4 regions of the Salinicoccus sp. Marseille-QA3875 genome follow, and region 2 is predicted to be linked to each of the others. Evidence: riboswitches for the same ligand, from Rfam matches in the RefSeq annotation. Region 2 holds a riboswitch; each other region holds the start of a gene.
The links. Region 2 has a riboswitch for S-adenosylmethionine ahead of ACY8DT_RS08030 (5-methyltetrahydropteroyltriglutamate--homocysteine S-methyltransferase). Riboswitches for the same ligand answer to the same signal wherever they lie in the genome.

Region 1: another riboswitch for S-adenosylmethionine. It lies ahead of ACY8DT_RS12255 (hypothetical protein); the one in region 2 lies ahead of ACY8DT_RS08030 (5-methyltetrahydropteroyltriglutamate--homocysteine S-methyltransferase).
Region 3: another riboswitch for S-adenosylmethionine. It lies ahead of ACY8DT_RS03450 (acetyl-CoA C-acyltransferase); the one in region 2 lies ahead of ACY8DT_RS08030 (5-methyltetrahydropteroyltriglutamate--homocysteine S-methyltransferase).
Region 4: another riboswitch for S-adenosylmethionine. It lies ahead of metK (methionine adenosyltransferase); the one in region 2 lies ahead of ACY8DT_RS08030 (5-methyltetrahydropteroyltriglutamate--homocysteine S-methyltransferase).

What each region holds. Positions count from the first base shown of each region.
Region 1 is NZ_CM143103.1:2,415,509-2,420,892, forward strand. Features, by position in the region: gene ACY8DT_RS12235 (TRAP transporter small permease) at 1-58, shown strand, start outside; gene ACY8DT_RS12240 (TRAP transporter large permease) at 62-1,339, shown strand; gene ACY8DT_RS12245 (hydroxymethylglutaryl-CoA lyase) at 1,349-2,230, shown strand; gene ACY8DT_RS12250 (YfiT family bacillithiol transferase) at 2,370-2,879, shown strand; SAM riboswitch class I at 2,992-3,097, shown strand; gene ACY8DT_RS12255 (hypothetical protein) at 3,298-3,564, shown strand; gene ACY8DT_RS12260 (reverse transcriptase domain-containing protein) at 3,848-4,294, shown strand; gene ACY8DT_RS12265 (group II intron maturase-specific domain-containing protein) at 4,301-4,672, shown strand; gene ACY8DT_RS12270 (IS1182 family transposase) at 5,018-5,384, opposite strand, start outside.
Region 2 is NZ_CM143103.1:1,564,662-1,570,045, reverse strand. Features, by position in the region: gene ACY8DT_RS08045 (Cof-type HAD-IIB family hydrolase) at 1-526, opposite strand, end outside; gene ACY8DT_RS08040 (hypothetical protein) at 552-962, opposite strand; gene chrA (chromate efflux transporter) at 989-2,203, opposite strand; gene ACY8DT_RS08030 (5-methyltetrahydropteroyltriglutamate--homocysteine S-methyltransferase) at 2,371-3,468, opposite strand; SAM riboswitch class I at 3,550-3,650, opposite strand; gene ACY8DT_RS08025 (DUF2975 domain-containing protein) at 3,887-4,534, shown strand; gene ACY8DT_RS08020 (helix-turn-helix domain-containing protein) at 4,549-4,767, shown strand; gene ACY8DT_RS08015 (HesB/YadR/YfhF family protein) at 4,854-5,150, shown strand; gene ACY8DT_RS08010 (DedA family protein) at 5,158-5,384, opposite strand, start outside.
Region 3 is NZ_CM143103.1:660,958-666,341, forward strand. Features, by position in the region: gene ACY8DT_RS03440 (acetoacetate--CoA ligase) at 1-98, opposite strand, end outside; gene ACY8DT_RS03445 (sodium:solute symporter family transporter) at 148-1,653, opposite strand; gene ACY8DT_RS03450 (acetyl-CoA C-acyltransferase) at 1,874-3,040, opposite strand; SAM riboswitch class I at 3,137-3,244, opposite strand; gene groL (chaperonin GroEL) at 3,462-5,093, opposite strand; gene groES (co-chaperone GroES) at 5,137-5,384, opposite strand, start outside.
Region 4 is NZ_CM143103.1:128,959-134,342, reverse strand. Features, by position in the region: gene pckA (phosphoenolpyruvate carboxykinase (ATP)) at 1-352, opposite strand, end outside; gene ACY8DT_RS00655 (Ltp family lipoprotein) at 672-1,427, shown strand; SAM riboswitch class I at 1,507-1,609, shown strand; gene metK (methionine adenosyltransferase) at 1,697-2,878, shown strand; gene ACY8DT_RS00645 (hypothetical protein) at 2,941-3,186, opposite strand; gene ACY8DT_RS00640 (nuclease-related domain-containing protein) at 3,545-4,450, shown strand; gene ACY8DT_RS00635 (FAD/NAD(P)-binding protein) at 4,538-5,384, shown strand, end outside.

The DNA.
Region 1 (5,384 bases), 850 kb from region 2:
ATTTATCAAACATCGAACTAAAGAGATTAACAGTTCCGATATAGAAAGTGGGGTTTAAAATATGCCTTTATTTCTATTCGCAGCACTGATAATTCTAATTTTAATTGGAGTACCAATTGCCCTCAGCTTACTCGTATCTTCAGGATTCAGTTTATTATTCTTTACTGATACTGACCCTGTTGCTCTTATACAAAGAATGTTTGTTTCGATCGACTCTTTCACTTTGATGGCCTTGCCCTTCTTCATGATTGCGGGTGGTGTTTTTGAAAAGGGTGGAGTGTCAAAAAGACTGGTTGATTTTGCAAATTCTATAGTTGGTGGAATGCACGGTGGACTAGCGATAGTTGCATTCATTGCCTCAGCATTCTTTGGTGCTATATCTGGTTCGTCTACAGCGACTGTTATAGCAATCGGGGCACTTGTATTACCAACCATGCTCAAGGAAGGATACGATTTAAAGTTCAGTGTTACTACACTTGCAACAGCAGGAATTTTAGGGACTATAATTCCACCGAGTATTCCGATGATTACTTATGGTGTTACTTCTGGAGCATCAATTGGTGATCTATTTGCAGGTGGGATTATACCTGGTATTATGCTGACTTTAATTATGTCCTCATATGCGTATTTTTATGGAAAAAAGAACATAAAAAATAATTTTTCATTTTCTTTTGGAAATGTATTGAGCACATTCAAAGCAGCAATCTGGGCTTTACTTATGCCTATAATTATTATTGGAGGTATATATAGTGGATTCTTTACCCCTACTGAATCTGCAGTTGTCGCTATATTCTACGGACTGATTATAAGTATATTTATTTATAAAGAAATGACAGTCAATAAATTCCTTGATTTAATGAGGACCGCAGTGATAAATTCATCGATGATACTATTTATAGTTGGAGCTGCGGGTGCCTTCGGATTCGTAATGACAAAGGCGGAAATCCCATTAATGATATCAGATTTGATTTTAAGTACTACTGATAACCCTATAATCTTATTATTACTGATTAATATAATGTTATTAATTATCGGGATGTTCTTGGAAACGAACGCAGCGATTTTAATTGTTGCACCTATATTATTACCAATAGTGACCGAACTAGGAGTTGATCCTGTTCATTTCGGTATCGTGATGATTGTTAACTTGAGCATTGGATTAATTACACCTCCGCTAGGCGTAAACCTTTTCGTTGCAACGAGGTTGCATGATGGTGTAAAAACAACCGATGTACTGAATAAACATTTAGTGATATACATAGCTTTAGGACTTGTAGTGTTGCTCTTAATAACATACATTCCAATATTGGTTATGTTAATACCTAATTTACTAGGATAGGATGATAAAATGAAACATATTAATATAGTTGAAGTCGGTCCAAGAGATGGATTTCAAAATTTAGATGATTATATAGAATTAGATGAAAAGTTTAATATTATAAAAAAGTTGGTTAAAGCCGGAGTTAAGAACATACAGCATACTTCGTTTGTAAGTCCTAAAGCTGTTCCACAAATGAAAGATGCTAGAGAACTGTCAAACCTATGTCTCGAGAATTTCCCTGAAGTGAACTTCTCTGCACTCGTTCCAAATTATAAAGGTGTAGAAATTGCTTATTCAGTAGGATTAAAAGAGGTTGCTTATGTAGTATCTCTGAGTGAATCACATAACAAAGCTAATATAAATAAAACTCACGAACAATCCCTTGAGGAATTCAGAAAGATTAAAAGTGATTTTCCAAAAATGGAAGTCACACTGGATTTATCCACTACATTTGGTTGTCCTTTTGAAGGAAAGAAAAATACAGATAAAATTGTGGATTTCATTCAGCCTTATGTTGAATTAGGTGTTAAAGATTTAAATTTATGCGATACCATTGGTGTTGCTAACCCGAAAGAAATCAGAAATATAATAAATATGGTAAAGAAAGCATACCCATCATTAGATTTACAAATTCACATACATGATACTAGAAATATGGGAGTTGTGAATACTTACGCTGCTATAGAAGAGGGGGTTGAAAAAATTCAATCTACTCTTGGCGGCCTTGGTGGTTGTCCATTTGCTCCAGGAGCTTCTGGAAATCTGTCTACTGAAGACATGGTTTATATGTTAAATGATATGAATTATAAAACGAATGTTGATTTTAATAGGTTGAAAGAAGCTGCATTGTATCAATTGGAGATAATACCGAATGGTAATTACAGTGGTCATCACCAATTTATAAAATAAAAAGAAATGAGATCGGAGTTCTCTGATCTCATTTCTTATTATGTGTTCATTTAAACGTCTGCCATATATATTTCAGCTTTGTATGGACTTATAGTATATTGGAATTGAGCAGATTCTATTACGGAAAGGGAGTATTAAGATGGATGTTAAATTTCCTATTGGAGAACTGGACGTACCTGAAAATGTAACACTTGAAGATATTCAGAAGTGGAATGGACAGACAGCTACATATACGAAAAGGTTACGTGAAACGGTCGACAACTTAAGTGAAGATGAGTTGAACAAAACTTACCGTGAAGGTGCCTGGAATGTCCGACAGCTTGTGCATCACATTGCGGATTCCCAATTGAATATGTATCAGCGGCTGAAACTCGCTTTGACTGACGATGCTCCGACAGTGCCGGGATTCCTCCAGAATGAGTGGGCTGTGCAGCCGGACACTGAGCTTTCCGTGGAAAGTTCAATTAAAATACTGGAAGGTATCAATGAAAGGATCGTTGCGCTGGGTAAAAGCCTGACTGAAAATCAGCTTGAGCGTTATTTCATTCATGAAGCGAACGGTAAAGTAACAGTTGCAACAAAGGTTGCGAAGCTCGCATGGCATGAAGAACATCATTTAGAACATATTAAAATCGCATTATCGAAGTAAGGTGATATAAAGAATGATGTGAAATCTATAAAAGATCGTTTCATATCACAAAATGTAATCCTTCCTTGCAAATTATACTGATTTACTATATTATTGATTTCAACTAAATATCCAATTATTCAGAGTAGACTGAGGGATTTGGCCCGGGGATGTCTCAGCAGCGGACTCATTTCGAGTACTGTGCTAATTCCAACAAGCAGATGCTTGAACGATAATCAGTTTAGTCATCTGTGCAGTGCAGATGGCTTTTTTATGTTTGCCCAGCATGGGCGTATTCTAACGGGTGGAAGTCCCGAGTGTGACCCGGTAGTGGTAAACACATAGCCAAAAGCCAGGGTGTCCAACGTGAGGTGGAATCTGAAGGCAGCTCGAGGCAAACCTCCGGTCCGACGCACAGAAACCATATAAGAGGCAACGTATGTGGATGAAGCTGCATAAGAAGCTGAGGTCCGATAACTACCCTGAACCATACGGTGTAAATATGGCGGATAGATGGAGGTCTCACGTCTCTGTACCAAAATTTTGTAGTGATATAAGACTGGAACGTGAGAAGTCAGCCGAAGTCGTAGTAGTGAAGATGTCCGGCGAAAGCCGGAAAGAGCGAAGGACTGAACAATTTTATCGTTACGGAACGCTCGATTGGAGACCGGCGCAGACCACTGGCACAGAGCGGAAAAGTGGATAGCGGACTCTCGAGAAAGAAAGGAAGTAACACGCATCAATACAGATAAATTACTGGATAGAATCCTGAGTCGGGACAACTTGAACCAGGCTTATAAACAAGTGAAGAGAAATCAGGGCGTCGCCGGTGTGAATGGTATGACCGTGCACGAGATGAGCAGCTACATGACTGGGAAGAAGGACGCAATCATTTCCCGAATTCGGCAGAGGAAATACCAACCCGACCTGTACGCCGGGTCGAAATACCGAAACCGAACGGCGGAGTGCGTCTCCTAGGCATCCCAACGGTGAAGGACAGACTGATCCAACAAGCAATCGCCCAAGTACTGTCACCTGTGTTCGATCGACACTTCAGTGAATATAGCTATGGTTTCAGGCCCAATCGATATGCAGAGATGACAATCCTTCAAACACTAGAATATCTGGATGAAGGCTATGACTGGATTGTGGATATTGATTTAGAACGTTTCTTTGATACAGTCAACCATGACCGTCTGATGAATCTCATGTCCAGAACCATTGACGATGGGGATGTCATCTCCCTGGTCCGTAAATTCCTGGTCAGCGGCATACAGACTGATGATGAATACAAAGCAGCCATCATCGGTACACCCCAAGGCGGCAACCTGTCCCCACTGCTCAGCAATATCATGCTTAAAGAGCTGGATATCGAACTGGAAAAACGTGGACTGCGCTTCGTGAGATACGCTGATGACTGTATCATCATGGTCTAAAGCGACATGGCAGCGAGACGGGTCATGCGGTCGGTGACCGCATTCATCGAGAATAAGCTCGGATTGATTGTCAATGCGACGAAATCGAAAGTGACCCGTCCCGATGACCCGGAGATGAAATTCCTCGGATTTGGCTTCTATAATGATTACCAGGCCAAGGAATATAAGGCGAAACCACACAAGAAATCCGTGGAAAGTTTTAAGTTCAAACTGAAACAGCTGACCCGGAAAAACTGGAGCGTCGACACGAAGTATCAGGTCGAGCGCATCAACCAGGTCATCCGGGGTTGGGTGAACGACTTCAAAGTCGGTAAGATGAAAAAGGTACTTAAGGGCATTGACTCACATACGCGAATGCGCCTCAGAATGTGCATTTGACAGAAGTGGAAAACTGCCAGAAACCGACGGAAGCATCTCATCACACTGGGCGTGGACCAATACACCGCCTATAAGTACAGTCACACCAGTAAGGGGACCGTTCGCATTGCGTATTCGTGGATACTGACGACGACCATTACAAATAAGAGACTCGCCCGTTTCGGACTCGTCTCTTATGTATCACATTATAACAAAGTACATGTGTAGTATAAAATTGAACCGCCGTATACGGAACCGTACGTCAGACTGTCTAACAAACAATCAAATCTCAGAACTCAAAGGTAGGTTATCCTCATTTTCTTAAAAATCTTCTGAAAATGAAAATATCAAAGGTTTTCGGTGGGGTCAAGTTCTTAATAACCCAACAATTTCGGAAACCTTTTTGATTTTCGTTATTCTTTTGAAGTTATAGGCAACGCCAATTAGAGCTGCCTCTACGTTGACAGAATCCAGCCCTTTTCCTAAAAAATATGTGTAGCCGAACGATCGCTTGATTGTGCCAAAAGGATGTTCTACAATCTGTAATCGTTTCTTATAGATTTCATGATGGTTCTCGGTATCTGCTTTCAGCATTTCGAGAATTTCTTCATGTTCCCACCGTTGGATGTTTCTGCCTCTTTTCGCTTTTGTACACACGCCATATACAGGACAAGATAAGCAAACATCGCCCCCAATATATTTTTTATACTTCAAACCATTCTTAGAAGTGTTC
Region 2 (5,384 bases):
AGGCATGCCATCTTATAAACTGGAATGAATCCTCGAACTGCTTTTTATAAAGGTACTCTTCACCTTTAGGACAGAACAACAACGACTGATAAATATCGCGGTCAATGTGGTAATCCGGATCGTGTCCGGGCATAAAGCCGAGCTTCAATGTTGAAATGCCTTCAGTCATATATTCATGTTCCGGCATATTGGACAGCATGTTTTGATCATCCAGATATACAAGTGGATGATCATTTTCCATGGCAATTTCTGTGATGTCTTCCAGTCTTTTGGCATCCAAAGGATTGGTATAGATCAGTTCGTCCTCATACACCACATAGTTGCCGTTCATACTCACAAAGGTATTGATACCCAATGAATCCCTTAAGTCTTCATACATGAACGGTGAACGGCCGGTCGCAATAGCCACAATATGACCGGCGTCCTTTACAGCCTTCACAGCCTCTTTAGTGGATTGCGGCACTACTTTTTCATTGTTATAGAGCGTTCCGTCTATATCAAAGAATATTATTTTCTGATTACTCATATCATGCACTGCTCCTAATCATAAATTATGCGTAAATATCAAATCTGGACAATCCAAAATACAACACTACAATCAAAATCAGCCATATGACCACCATGAAAAGATGCCCTTTATCATGAAATGCTGAGTAAAGCTTCAAATCGATGAATAAACTGAGTACAAACTGCCAGGCCAGAACCGTAGCAAGTATCCAGATTGCTGCCGGATGGTCGGTAAAGATGAATACGGCCAGAGCAATAAGGTATGTAACAAGCATCAAATATAAAAAGATTCTTTCAAGATTACCAATATTGAGTGCGTGAATTTTCAAGAAATCATCTTCTTCACGATATCTCGAATCATCAAAAGCAAAATAGCGCTTTGTTTTGGAAAAGTAATGGGTGTAAAATGACTTGATGACCAACCCTGCAAATAAAACGAACAATAAAATATACAAAAGCTTCATTCCTATCCTTGAAAATACTATAGTCCTGGTAACAATTGTAATAGATATCCGACAGCAACTCCAAGAATAACTATCATCCACGCAGGCACCTTCATTTTATATAATAGGAAGAATAATAACAACGCCAGGAAAAAATCACTGCCGGAGTTAATACCACTTATAAACACCGGATTGTAAAATGCTGCAAGCAGAATTCCGACCACCGTCGCATTGACTCCCATCAGAATGCTTTGGAATTTCTTATTGCCTCTCAGCAGATTTAAAAAAGGCAATGCACTCATCACAAGCAGAAATGATGGCAGGAACATCGCAATCGTTGCGATGATGCCGCCCATCGTCCCCAGCATAACCGTTCCCAAATAACTTGCAAATGTAAATAAAGGTCCCGGCACCGCCTGGGCCATTCCGTAACCTGCCAGAAACTCATCAGCCGAAACAAGCCCTGTAGGTACAACTTCCCTCTCGATCATCGGCAGGACAACATGACCGCCGCCAAAAACAATCGAACCGACACGGAAGAATATATCGAATATATTCAAGTACTGGTTATCGAAAAGTGAATTGAGTAACGGGAGCAGAATCAACAGTCCGATAAGTGTGCTGAATGAAATGATGCCTATTTTGCGTGTCAGGTTAAATTTAAAATCTGTTATTTTATTTTCTGCCTTATTCTTAAACAGGAAATATCCGAGCAGACCGCCGAGTAAGATTGTCAGGATCTGAATCCATGCATTCGGGTAGATCAGCATCAAACCTGCCGCAGCAATCGCCATAAGCATTCTCGGGATGTCCGGTGCAAGATTTTTACCCATGCCGAGCAGTGCGTGCAGCACGACTGCCACAGCAACGACTTTCAAGCTGTTTATGAAAACAGCCCCCTCCAAATCCAGGTTCTGATACAGCAGTGCAAAAATGATCAGTACTAAAACAGATGGCAATGTGAATCCGAGAAAAGATAATATCCCGCCCGCTATACCGCCGCGCAGCATACCGATTGAAATGCCGACCTGCGAGCTTGCAGGTCCGGGCAGGAACTGGCAGACAGCGATAATGTCCGCATATAATTTATCATCGAGCCATTTCTTTCTATTTACATACTCCTCTTTGAAATAAGCGAGATGTGCAACCGGACCGCCGAAAGAAGTCAGACCGAGGCGCAGTGAAGTCAGTAAGATTTCCATCAGATTGCTGCCTGATTGATTATTGTTATTAGAGTTTGAATGATTGGTCATGTTTTCCTCCGTATAATAAAGTTAATATCTTCAAATTTACCAGTGATTTGCATATTAATCCATATGAATCATAAAATTATACAAACTCTTAACATCTGTAACAGCGCTGAGTCAGAAGCATAAAAAAAGCATGCAGCACTCAATGTGCTGCACGCCTTACATTTCAATTACAGTAATTCTTCAGACAGTTCAACGATGTATTTGATTTTATTCCACTGGTCTTCTTCAGTCAAAATGTTTCCGTGGTGAGTCGAAGCGAAGCCGCACTGTGGGCTCAGTGAAATCTGCTCTTTAGGGATGAACTGCTTGGCTTCTTCAATTCGTTCCTTGATTGTTTCCCTGCTCTCAAGTTCACCATGCTTTGAAGTGAAGAGTCCAAGGACCACCTGCGGTCCGTTGTTCGGAATTTCATCCAGCGGCTGAAAGTCGCCTGAACGGTCATCATCATATTCTAAAAAGAAACCGTCCACTTTTTCTTTGGCAAACAGAACCGGTGCAATTTTTGAGTAACTGCCTTCAAATGCCCATTTGGAACGGTAGTTGCCACGGCACAAATGCGTTGTTACCACAAGATCTTCGGGCTTGTCTTCAAGCACGCCGTTGACGACACGCAGTGCAAGGTCAATCAGTCTTTCCCTGTCCAGACCGCTGTCGTTGAACGGCAGCTCTTCGGCATTCAGTCCCGCGATATACACATCATCGAACTGAAGATAACGGCAGCCTGCCTCATAAAATGCTTTGACAGCATCTCTGTATGTCTGAATGACATCGTCTGCATAATCTTCAACATCAGAATAGTATTCATGGTCTCTGATACCTGCATTGAATAACTGGTTTGGACTCGGGATGGTCTGTTTTGCAACAGCACGGTCACCGACAATTTCTTTGAATAATTTAAAATCTCTAACATGCGGATGGTCTTCGTTGAATGAAAGCTTTCCTTTGTTGCGCACATCCCAGGCTTCGGTTTCTTCACCGACAAATGCATAACCGGTTTCAGGAACGTAGCCTTCAACACCGTTTAAATTTTCAAGGAAATCCGTGTGCCAGAAACGTCTTCTGAATTCACCATCGGTCACTGCCTTCAATCCCGCTTCAATCTGTTTATCAACGACTTTAGTAATCTCTTCAGTTTCAATATCATATAGTTCACTTGATGAAAGTTCATTATTCTTATAGGCTTCACGTGCGTTATGAATCCGCTCCGGTCTGAGTAAGCTCCCCACGTGATCCGCTTTGAAAGGTCCCGTTTTTACATTTGTCATATTATCCGCTCCTAAAGTGTTTTAATTATAAATAAATCCCCTTCTTATCTTTGATAAAAAGAGGATAACGTCCGTCATCTCTTCTCATCTGGGAGCTTGCACTCCAGGAATTAGCACAGTTCCAATAATGGTCTGCTGCTGAGGCTTCAACGGGCCGGTCCCTCCACCTCTCTTGATAAGAAAGTATTATTTAGTTAATCCATATATTATCACTCGGGATAAGTAAGGTCAATGATTTATCGGAAAATTTTAAAATCATAAAATCTTTAATCATCTTATGGAAACACCATGATGACAGTATTCCCCTTTATACTTTTAATGTTATAAGTATAATATTTAATGTTTATCATTAAATAATTATTGCAAAGAGTTAAACATTAGTGTATATTGGTAATATAAAATAAAGGAGGTTTTACCGATGACCGAAAACGCAGTAATCCATAAACGCTTCAGAACGATGGTTAAAGTGCTTTACGTTCTCTCTTTCATCCCTTTGATAATTTTAATTCTGGGCGTTCTTGCCGTACTCGCAGGTATCGTCATTGTGCCGTTTATGCCATTGAATCTGATTGAAGACAGACTGACACAGCTGCCAGTTGTCGGAACATACGAAAGCACAGGTTTGACCTTGGAAATTACTGAGGCTTATCTCGAATCCATCAGCCTGGACCAGACTGCAATCATGCTCGCTCTTGTATCACAATTCTTCTATCTCATTACCGTTGCTCTTATTTTATTTTTCATCAACAGATGGCTGCATAACTTAAAACACGGCGAAATTTTTACACTTAAAAACAGCCGGTTCATAGAATTTGCAGGATATACTCTAATGGTATTTACAATAATTGATGCACTGGCAAAACTCGCTGTTCAAAACTTGATGATGCAGACTTTCTCTGTAATGGAAATTACAACGGAGCTGGATGATCAGTTCATATTTTCTTTCGGCCAGTTAGACCTTAATTTTAACCTTATGATATTATTCAGTGGAATTATCATCTGGATTCTTGCTAAAGTATTCAAATATGGTGCGTTCTTACAGGAAGAATATGATGCAACAGTTTAGAAAGGGTGGTTAACATGATAATAGTCAGACTCGACAGAGTGCTCGCAGACAGAAAGATGCCACTCGGAAAACTGGCCGATGAAATCGGCGTGTCCATCGTCAATCTGTCCAACTTGAAAACCGGTAAAGTTAAAGCCGTCAGATTTTCAACATTGGATGCAATATGTAAAGCTCTCGACTGCCAACCGGGAGATATTCTGGAATACGCTCCAGAAGATAGAGAAGAAAATTAGAAAGCTCTAAATATTTGCACTCTTCTATAAATAGTTATAGGATAAAACCAATGATAGGTTGGCATCAACATTAAGGAGTGTGTGATATGAAGCTTACAGTAACAGACAATGCATTAGACTGGTTCAAAGAAGAAGTGGAATTGGAATCTGGCAGTAAGGTGCGTTTTATTGTCCAGATTTACGGCGACAGTAAAATCCGTGAAGGATATTCTCTCGCTTTTACACTGGATAAAGATGACAGGAAAAAAGCGGTCGAATACGAAGAGGACGGTATTGAGTTTTATATCAATGAATCTGATCTATGGTTTTTTGATGGCCATGATTTATCAGTCGAGTACGATGAAGAAAAAGAAGAGGTCGTTTTTGAATATATAGAACAGTAAAAGGCCATCAATTGTTGTATGATTTCCTTTTTCTGATGTAAAGTACAATCAGGACAATGACGCCGATGATAATGAGAGCGTAGACAATATTGGAATAAATGTCCATATAACCCACTATATCTTCCCAGGAGTTGCCGACAGCAGCACCCAGGTAGACGAGTACAATATTCCATATCAGTGTGCCTAAAGTCGTTAAACCTAAAAATAACAGCACATTCATTTTAGACATCCCCG
Region 3 (5,384 bases), 900 kb from region 2:
TGTTCCGAGAACTTCTTTATATTCGACTCCGACACCCACTGCTCGGAAGGCTGCCAAATTATATCACTATCTTTGATTTCTGCTTGTTGTTCCATCATTGCTTCTTCCTCCTCTTACTTTTAAAGATAAAATAGCCCGCTAAAAATATTATTTATTAGAAACCGTTAAAGACTCCTGGTGTTTGGTCGTTGCGCTTTGGGTTGCCAAAGATGTGACCACCATTACAGCAAAAGCAAAAGCGGATGCAAAAACCATAGCTACATATATATTTCCGATGATATTTTGCTGTGTGAAAAGGACATACAGTACCGTCCCCGTAATCAAAGCAGCGATTGCACCAGGTCCATTTGATTTTTTCCAAAAATATCCTAATGTAACCGGGGCAATAATTCCACAGATAATTGCTGTGAAGCTGAATTGAATCAGAAAAGCTAAAGATTCCGGACGATCAAATGAAAGATACAGTGTAACCAAACCAGCAAGTACCAAAGACACTTTTGCCACCTTTACAGAATTCTTATCCAAGTCATCATCATCAATTGGTTTTTTAGATAAAATCGGCGCCAATACTTTGTAAAAATCGTTACCAATGCTGGTCGTCAGGCCCAGGTAAAGACTATCCGTAGTTGATAGAATCGCAGTGATAAGCCCTACAACAATAAGCGCCGCAAGAACAGTCGGAAATGATTCAATTACATACACGGGGATTGCCGAATCCGCACTTGCCAAAGACGGGGCAATCACCCTTGCTGCCAGACCGCCAAGCACCATCAACGTGGAAATCAAGAATAAGACCACTCCTGCCGATAGAGTAAATGGTGCAAGCTGCTTCTCACTTTCAAGTGACAACACTTTATTTAATAGATGCGGCATTAATACAAAGCTGAATAAAAGGAATTGTACGGCCATGATTGCCATCGGACTGTCATAAGGTCCTCCTGTGGATAGAACGCCTGTCAGATTCGGATCAATCGCCTCAAGCTTACTTGTCAGCTCTCCAAATACATTCAAGCCTCCACCTATTGTCCAAAATAAAGAGACAAGAATTAGGATGGAAGTGACAGCCATCAAAATTCCTTGCATACCGTCCGTAATGAGCTGTGCGTAAGCCCCGCCAAGTCCTATGTAAAGAATCGTGATAACTACACCAATGATAATTCCCCAGAAATACGGGATATTTAAGACTGATTCAAAGATGGTAGCCAGTCCGACATTTTGACCGACAATATAATATATGTTGAATAAAATTAAAACAGCCACAAGCACTTGCAACGCCTTGCTGTTGTATCTTCTTCCAAGCCATTCCGGCAACGAGGAAACACCGCCGAACTTTTTGCTGTATCTCCAGAATGTCTTAGCAAATAAAAGCAAACCAATCCAGGAAACCCCAAAGCATCCCAATGTATACCACAGCACTGATGTTCCATATTGATAAGCCAGCCCCGGCACACCGATAAATAAATTGGCGCTTGCATAAGAAGCGGCAAAACTGGTTCCGACAATCACAGGATTCACTTTTCCTCGGGCCGTAGCAAAGCCGGACATCGAACTGCTATGGCGCTTTCCCTTTTTACCAATCCAAATGATATATCCAAAATATAAAACTAACAAAACAATAATTGTCCAAAATAATGGTCCTGTGACGTTAAGCATTATTAATCCTCCTCTCTTCCCTTTGATACATAAGATTTTTTCCATATCAGTAAACCGACTGCCCAGAATATGGCCAGTAATACAAAGTATAGTGCTATCATAATTAATCATTCCTCCAGATTACATGAATTCATTTGAGTGATAGATTATAAACGCTCCGGCTGATCTGTATTTAATACATCAGTATCGACATCCAGCGACTGTTTCAAATGAATGTGTATTACCAGCTTTTAGGAACCTCTATCAATAGAGCCATGCCTTGACCGCCGCCACCGCAAAGTGATGCAATTCCCTTCCCGCCGCCACGACGTCTCAGTTCTTCTGCAAGAGTTAAAGCAAGCCTGAAGCCGGTTCCGCCAAGCGGATGACCAATCGCAATCGCACCGCCATTGACGTTCACTCTTTCATAGTCAATGTCCAGTTCCCGGCAGCTTGCAATGACCACACTTGCAAAAGCTTCATTGATTTCAAATAAATCAATATCATTCACTGTCAGGTTCGTCTTTTCCAATACTGCTTTGATTGCCCTGGCAGGCTTTGTATGTAAACTCGTATCCGGCCCCGCAACTTCAGCCCAGCCCAGAATGCGTGCCAACGGTGTTTTACCAAGCGCCTCCGCCCTCTTTTCAGATGAAATGATTCCGACACTTGCACCATCTGTCATTTGAGACGCATTTCCCGCTGTAATCGTACCGTCTTCAATGAATGCCGGTTTTAAAGCTGCTAATTTTTCAATGGAAGAATTAAGTCTGATACCTTCGTCATCAGAAAAAGTTTTCCCATTCACAGTCACCGGTATGATTTCATCCTTCAGGTAACTTTTTTTCAGTGCTTCAGCTGCCCGCTCCTGGGACAACTGTGCATATACATCCTGGTCCTCTCTGTTGACCTTAAAATCTTTATTCTTCGCATCGGTTGCCACCCCCATCGATTGATCTGTCAGCGCGCACCACAAACCATCGTTACTTAATGTGTCCGTCAGCTGCAGCGATCCCATTGACTGTTCCTTACGGACCGCAGCAGTGTACGGGGCATTGGTCATCGAATCGAATCCGCCTGTAATATATAATTCCCCTTCGCCAAAGTGAATGCGGCGAACAGCGTCTGATACTGTTGCCAGCCCGGCCAAACATACATTATTTAAAGTAATTGCTGGTACAGATAGCGATACACCGGCTTCTGAAGCAACTCTCCTGGCTGGATTTTGTCCCTGGCCTGCTTGAAGTACCTGTGCCAGTAGGACCCCGTCTGACTCTTTTGCACCGGGCACTCTTTGCAACAGTTCTTTCACAGCTAAAGCCCCTATTTCGCCTGCCTCCAATTCTGATAAAAATCCCTTCCACTTGCCAAAAGGGGTTCGAACACCTTCCAGAATCACCTTGTTCATATACCTCATCCTTTCTTATGATCTGATTTTTTAAATAGAAAAACCCTCTTTCCTAAAGAAAGAGGGTTGAAATCATGAATATATCACAGTTTCCCCCTCTTATCTTCCAGACATTTCTGCCTGTTGGAAGTAGCACCATTCCCCATAAAAGGGTGGTTGCCGGGCGTCAAAGGGCCAATTCCCTCAGCCAACTCGTGATAAGAGTGATCTAATAAAATTATCTTATTGTTAGAAATTATTTGTTTATTTGATTATTCACACTATCAGAACACAGCTGAAAGGTCAACATCTTATTTTTGAACAAGTAAATTCTCCTTAGACTTTTAAATCAGTATTTCATTTCCTTCTGTCCCCTCCCAATTCAAAAAACGGGGTCTGCACAATGGCAGACCCCGTTTTTACAATAGTCATTCGCTTAAGATTACATCATGCCCGGCATTCCGCCGCCCATGCCGCCACCCATATCAGGGCTGCCGCCATTTTCATCCGGAATGTCCGCAACGACCGCTTCTGTCGTTAAGAACATTGCAGCGACAGAGCCGGCGTTCTGCAGTGCTGAACGTGTCACTTTAGTCGGGTCGACAATTCCTGCGTCAACCATGTTCACCCACTCGTCAGTTGCAGCGTTAAAGCCATAACCTTCTTCCTGGGATTTAAGTTTTTCAACAATTACAGAACCTTCCAAACCAGCATTTTCGACAATTTGACGCAACGGTGCTTCCAATGCTTTAAGCACGATGTTGATACCCGTCTGTACGTCTCCTGATTCTTCCAGTTGTGCAACTTTATTGTGCACTGCTACAAGTGCTGTACCACCACCGGATACAATACCTTCTTCAACTGCTGCACGTGTTGAGTTCAATGCGTCTTCAATACGGAGTTTACGCTCTTTCATTTCAGTTTCAGTCGCAGCACCCACTTTGATTACTGCAACACCGCCTGAAAGTTTCGCAAGTCTCTCCTGAAGTTTTTCTTTATCGAAGCTTGAAGTCGTTTCGTCTATCTGTGATCTGATCTGACCGATACGAGCTTCGATATTATTAGTTTCACCCGCACCTTCAACGATTGTTGTATCATCTTTGGATACGTTCACTCTTGAAGCATTACCGAGCATGTCGATTGTCGTATCTTTCAATTCAAGACCTAAATCTTCAGTGACAACCTGTCCGCCTGTCAATATCGCGATATCTTCAAGCATCGCTTTACGACGGTCACCGAACCCAGGTGCTTTAACAGCAATTGCCGTGAACGTACCGCGCAGTTTGTTAAGCACGATATTCGCCATAGCATCGCCTTCGACATCGTCGGCAATGATCAGAATCGGACGAGACTGCTGAACAACCTGTTCAAGTAGCGGCAGAACATCCTGGAAATTTGAAATCTTTTTATCAGTGATTAAAATATATGGATTCTCAAGATCTGCAATCATTTTCTCGGAATCTGTCACCATGTACGGTGAAGTATAACCACGGTCGAACTGCATACCTTCCACTACTTCAAGTTCAGTTTTGAATCCGCGTGATTCTTCGATGGTGATTACGCCATCTTTACCTACTTTTTCCATCGCTTCAGAAATGTATTCTCCGACAACAGGATCATCTGCTGAAATTGCACCCACCTGTGAGATGGATTCTTTGTCCTGAACCGGACGGGAAATATTCTGAAGTTCTTCAACTGCCGCTTCAACCGCTTTGCTGATGCCTGTACGGATACCTACAGGATTCGCACCACTTGTAACGTTTTTAAGGCCTTCCTGTATCATTGCCTGTGCAAGAACAGTTGCCGTCGTCGTTCCGTCACCTGCAATTTCGTTTGTCTGGTTTGCCACTTCGGCAACCAGTTTTGCACCCATGTTTTCATATGCATCTTCAAGTTCAATTTCTTTAGCAATTGTCACACCGTCATTAGTGATCAATGGTGATGTGAACTGTTTATCTAAAACAACATTACGGCCTTTTGGTCCTAATGTTACTTTCACTGCATTAGCAAGTTTATCAACACCGTCCAGCATGGACTGGCGTGCATCTTCTGAAAATTTAATTTCCTTTGCCATTACTTCTGCCTCCTAAAAAATTTGAGTTATAATATTTTATCTTTTACTCAACAATTGCTAGAATTTCATTATCAGCTAAAACTAAATAATCTTTATCTTCATGTTTTATCTCAGTACCTGCAAATTTGGAATAGACTACCTTGTCTCCAACTTTGACCTCTACTTCCAAACGGGTGCCGTTGTCTAAAACTTTACCTGAACCCACTGCCACAACAGTACCTTCCTGAGGTTTCTCTTTCGCTGAATCTGTTAAAACAATACCACTTTTAGTCGTTTCCTCTTTTTGAGTCA
Region 4 (5,384 bases), 1.3 Mb from region 2:
CCAAACGGGTAGATTCGTCAGCCCCTGCGTAACCTTTAAACACGAAAGTCTCTTCTTTAGAATTTAAGTGATCAATCACTTTTTCAAATAGATTATCGAAAATCTCTTCTGAAATCGGCTGGTTTACTTCACTCCAGTGAATTTTATGATCCGATACGTTGTCTTCCACTATGAAACGGTCTTTAGGACTGCGACCTGTATATTTACCGGTTTCTGCTCTTAAAGCGCCTGTATCAGTTAAAGCACCTTCTCCTCTTCTAAGTGAAGCGGTAACAAGTTGTGGAGCAGAAAGCTGAACTTCTGTTGTATCTTTAGATACTAACTTTGAGATTAAATCAGAATGCTTGACCATTTAAATGCCTCCAGGGATTTATTTTAATGTACTAATTGCAAATAGTATAACACATTAAGAAATGTGGTAACACATTAAATCAGTACAAATTAATTTTAATTTAATGATACTATCTGATTTTAAAAATGTTAAGGTCGGTCTTGATGAAAGTGGTTAATTTACACGTTAAAAACTTCAAAATAAAAAAGAAAGTTAAATTGATTATAAACGATGAATATATCAAATGTGAAATATTATCAAAATTGTAGTCTATTATCTTATATCTAAATTTAAATCATATATAATTAGATGTAAATATTTAGAAGGGGTGTAATTTAATATGAAACGATTTTTAATCGGTATTGTTTTTATACTTGTACTGGTTATCGGTGCCTGTGGTGGAGAAGAGGAATCGGACACAGCTTCATCGGATGAACTATCAGAACAAATTTCCCAGCTTGAATCTGATAAGCAACAGCTTGAAGAAGAAGTTGAGGCTTTAGAGGAAGAGAACGATGTATTAGGGGCACAAAGTAACACCGATGACAGTGCACAGGAACTTGAGCGAAAACTAGAAACTATGGAAGAGGAGAAAGGAGAGCTGCAGTCAGAAGTTGAAAGTTTGAAACAGGAAAACAATGAAATGAATGATGAAAATGATGCCCTTACCAATCAGGTTTCAGATTTGGAAAAGAAATTATCTTCTATTGAAGAAGAATCGGAAGATGAAAGAGCTGAAGAAAATACTGATGTTGAAGTGGATAAAGAAACCGCTGCTGAAAAAGGGACGGTTCCAAGAGAGTGGGAGCTCGCTTTGGAAAGTGCTTACACATATGCAGAAATCATGTCGATGTCAAAAGCAGGAATATATGATCAGCTGGTTTCAGAGTATGGGGAGAACTTTCCACCTGAAGCAGCACAATATGCTGTAGACAATATAGAATGGGATTGGAATGCCAATGCTCTGGAGTCCGCAAAGACTTATCGGGATATGATGAGTATGTCGAATGCTGCGGTTTACGACCAGCTGGTTTCAGAGTATGGTGAACAGTTTACAGCTGAAGAGGCGCAGTATGCAGTCGATAATCTGGATTAAGAGAGACATCAGCTGAAACTCCATCCTTTTAACATCTTGAATTGTCGTCTCCACTCTAGTATATTTAAACTCAAGTTATCTCTTATCAAGAGTAGGTGGAGGGAGCAAACCCGTCGAAGCCCAGCAACCTCTTTTACTAAAGGAAGGTGCTAAAGAATGCAGATTATTCTGATCGATAAGGGGAAGAGCGAAGCCTTTTCTCTATGTCAGAGAGAAGGCTTTATTTTGTTTGAAGAGATAGCGAATAACTTAAAGGAGATATATATAGGATGAGTGAAAAGAATTTATTTACTTCAGAGTCGGTAACAGAAGGACACCCGGATAAAATTGCAGACCAGATTTCAGATGCGATATTGGATGAAATCATAAAGCAGGATCAGGATGCACGTGTTGCCTGTGAAACAGTAGTCAATACAGGGCTAGCATTGATCGTCGGAGAGATAAGCACAGAAACTTATGTGGATATTCCTAAAATTGTAAGAGAAACGGTGAAGGGCATCGGTTATATTGATGCAAAATACGGTTATGACTATAAAACAATGTCAGTGTTGACGGGAATAGATGAACAGTCGAAGGACATCGCAGTCGGAGTGGATAATGCGATTGAGACGAGAACGACGGATGAAATTACAACAGGTGCAGGCGACCAGGGCTTGATGTTCGGTTTTGCTTCCAGCGAAACAGCGGAAATGATGCCGTTACCGATATCACTGGCTCATAAATTATCACGCCGTCTTACTGAAGTCAGAAAAAATGATACATTGAACTATTTGAGACCTGACGGTAAAACACAGGTCACTGTTGAGTACGATGAGAACAATAATGTGAAAAGAGTGGACACTGTTGTTATTTCAACGCAGCACAGTGAAGACGTCTCTACACAGCAGATTTACGATGACCTGCTTGAACATGTCATAGAAGCAGTTGTACCGGCAGAGCTGCTCGATAAGGAAACAAAATATTTCATCAACCCTACAGGACGTTTTGTGATTGGTGGTCCTCAGGGTGACGCTGGATTAACAGGGAGAAAGATAATAGTAGATACTTACGGCGGTTACGCAAGACACGGCGGTGGTGCTTTCAGCGGAAAAGATCCGACTAAAGTGGACCGTTCCGCAGCCTACGCTGCCAGATACATCGCAAAGAACATTGTTGCAGGCGGTATATGTGATAAATGTGAAATCCAGCTCGCATATGCAATCGGCGTCAGCCAGCCTGTTTCGATTTCTGTAGATACATTTGGAACATCGGATTTTGAAGAGAGCAGAGTTGTAGAGGCAATCAGGGAACTCTTCGATCTTTCTCCGGATGGAATCATTAAAATGCTTGATTTGAAGCGTCCGATTTATAAAGATACTGCAAGCTATGGACATTTTGGACGTGAAGATATCAACTTGCCGTGGGAAACATTGGATAAAGTGGATGAGATCAAAACGTTTTTAAATCGATAAAAACAACAATAAACCCGGAGCAGAAATTGCTCCGGGTTCTAATTTTAAATTGAGTTTGAATATTACAATCCTTCGTCTTCTTCTTCGTCTTCTTCTTCATCATCCATTGCTGGATCCTCTTCCACTGCAGAGTCTTCCTCTTCTTCGTCATCCATTGCCGGATCCTCTGCTGCCGGATCTTCAGCGCCTTCTTCCATTGCCGGATCTTCTGCTGCTGGATCTTCTTCAGTTTCTCCGCCGTCGCCACATGCACCAAGTACCATTACGGATGCAAGGCCGCCTGCCAGTAGATATTTTTTAAGTTCCATAGTAAAAGCCTCCTAATTAATTTCCTAATATAATATTAATGAGTAACCCTGCCACTTCTTTATCTCTATATAGCAAGTTATATTTACATTACCCATGTGTTGATTATTAAAACATATAATTTTAAAAATATAAAATAAAACGATGCAAATCCTAATGGAAAATGTGTAATAATTCATGTTTTATTTTTAAGAGTACTGTCATATTAATGGTTTTGATGCTTTTATCATTTTCGATTATTTAATACATTATATTGATGTAATAAATTTTTTGTTTTGTATCGATAACTTTTTTGTAGTATTGTTATAATATTAAAGGAGAAAGATATCGAAAAGTACAAATGGAATAGGAGATATGCGTATGAATACAGAGATTTTTACAAATCCGTTTTTTATAGCTGTAGCAGCTGTATTATTAATTCTGATCATTGTATTTCTAGTGTATTATTTTAAGCATCGTAATGAGATTAATAAAGTTCAGAACTCACACAATGAAGAAAAACAGAGCTTGATTGATAAATATGAGAATGAACAGGAAGAGGAACATCTGGCTCATAAGAAAGAAGTTTCCACTCTTAATGAAAAATATCATAATGATACAAACTTACTGAATAATAAGTTGTCGAGCTTATATCAGTTTACGGTGGACAAGGGTGAATATCTAACGGATCTGGCTTTGATTCAGTTGAAGGAGAAGCTGGTCGGTGAAGGGAAAATCCGTGATGCCGATATGTTGATACTATCGAATGTATATCTTCCAAGCCGCAACTTTACAAACACCAGAAAAATCGATCATTTAGTTCTGACACGAACAGGTCTGTATCTGATCGACTCAAAATACTGGAGTGGACATATACTCCACGGTATCAGCGAAAATAACTTTGAAGAGCTGCCTTATATCGAATCTTTCTTTGAACTGTTGGATTTGGATAAAACTCAGGAACAGACACTTATCTTCGATAAGTCAGACTCTGAGAATATATCCGTAAATCACTATAACCCGGTAATTGATGAGGCTAAATTATCTGCTGAGAAACTGAAAAATATATTGAAGCTGCAATATGATCTTGTACCGTTGATATACTTCAACCCTGAAGATGGCGGAAATTATTCCATTGCCAACTACTCTGATGATAATGTCAAAGTGCTTGTCGGGAAAGATGAACTGGAAGAGTTCTTCCTTAAATACATTTTCCACGGCAGATTCCAATACACTGTCAAAGACCTGGCAGAAATTGAAGATGCAATTTTAACGCTTAATCCATAGACGTATCTTTTTAATGACCCTATACTTCGAGTATGGGGTTTTATTTTATAAAAAATCCAGCACTGTAATGATATCGGAGGGCATGTAATGAAGAAAAGAATAGCAATTATCGGCGGAGGCATCGCCGGCAATGCGATCTTGCATCATATGATCAATCATCCAAATTTTGATGACTCGTTTAGAATTGATATATTCGATTTGAAGGATCGGATGGGGCGGGGCAAGCCATATATCGAAGACAGTGAAGTTCTTCTCCTCAATATCCCTTCTGAAGAAATGTCATTTACAAATGGACCTTATAGTTTTGTGGAATGGCTGAATAGAGAGAATTTACCTGTTCATAATTATAATTCAAGAAAGCATTTCGGCCATTATTCGTCGGATATGTTCCAGAGGGCTGTGGGAAAGCATTCTAATGTCCAGCTGATCAATGAGAGAGTGGCGGATGTTGTGTACAATGAAGAAAGAGAAAGTTACACAGTCATTTCAGAGTTCAAAACGGAGGAATATGATGCAGTGTTCCTAACAGTCGGGCAGCTGAGCTATAATGATCCGTATAAACTGGAAGGTGTGAAAAATAATATTCACAATCCTTATCCTCTGAATCATACTGTGACTGATGTTGACGGTTCAATCGGAGTGATTGGTACCGGGCTTTCTGCAATCGACTGTGTCAGATATTTGATAATGGAACAATCGGTTGATGAAGTTCACCTATTTTCAAGGAGCGGCGACATGCCGTCTGTAAGAGGGACGAGTCATTATTTTGACATTAAATACTTCACTGAAGAAAAAGTGTATACCTACATAGAGGATGACCTGATATCTCTCGATAAAATCATTGAGTTGTTCAGAAAAGAAATGGCGGAGCAGGGCGTTGATGAAAAGTTATTTTACCGCCACCCTGAAAGTACCCTGGATGATTTGAAACTTG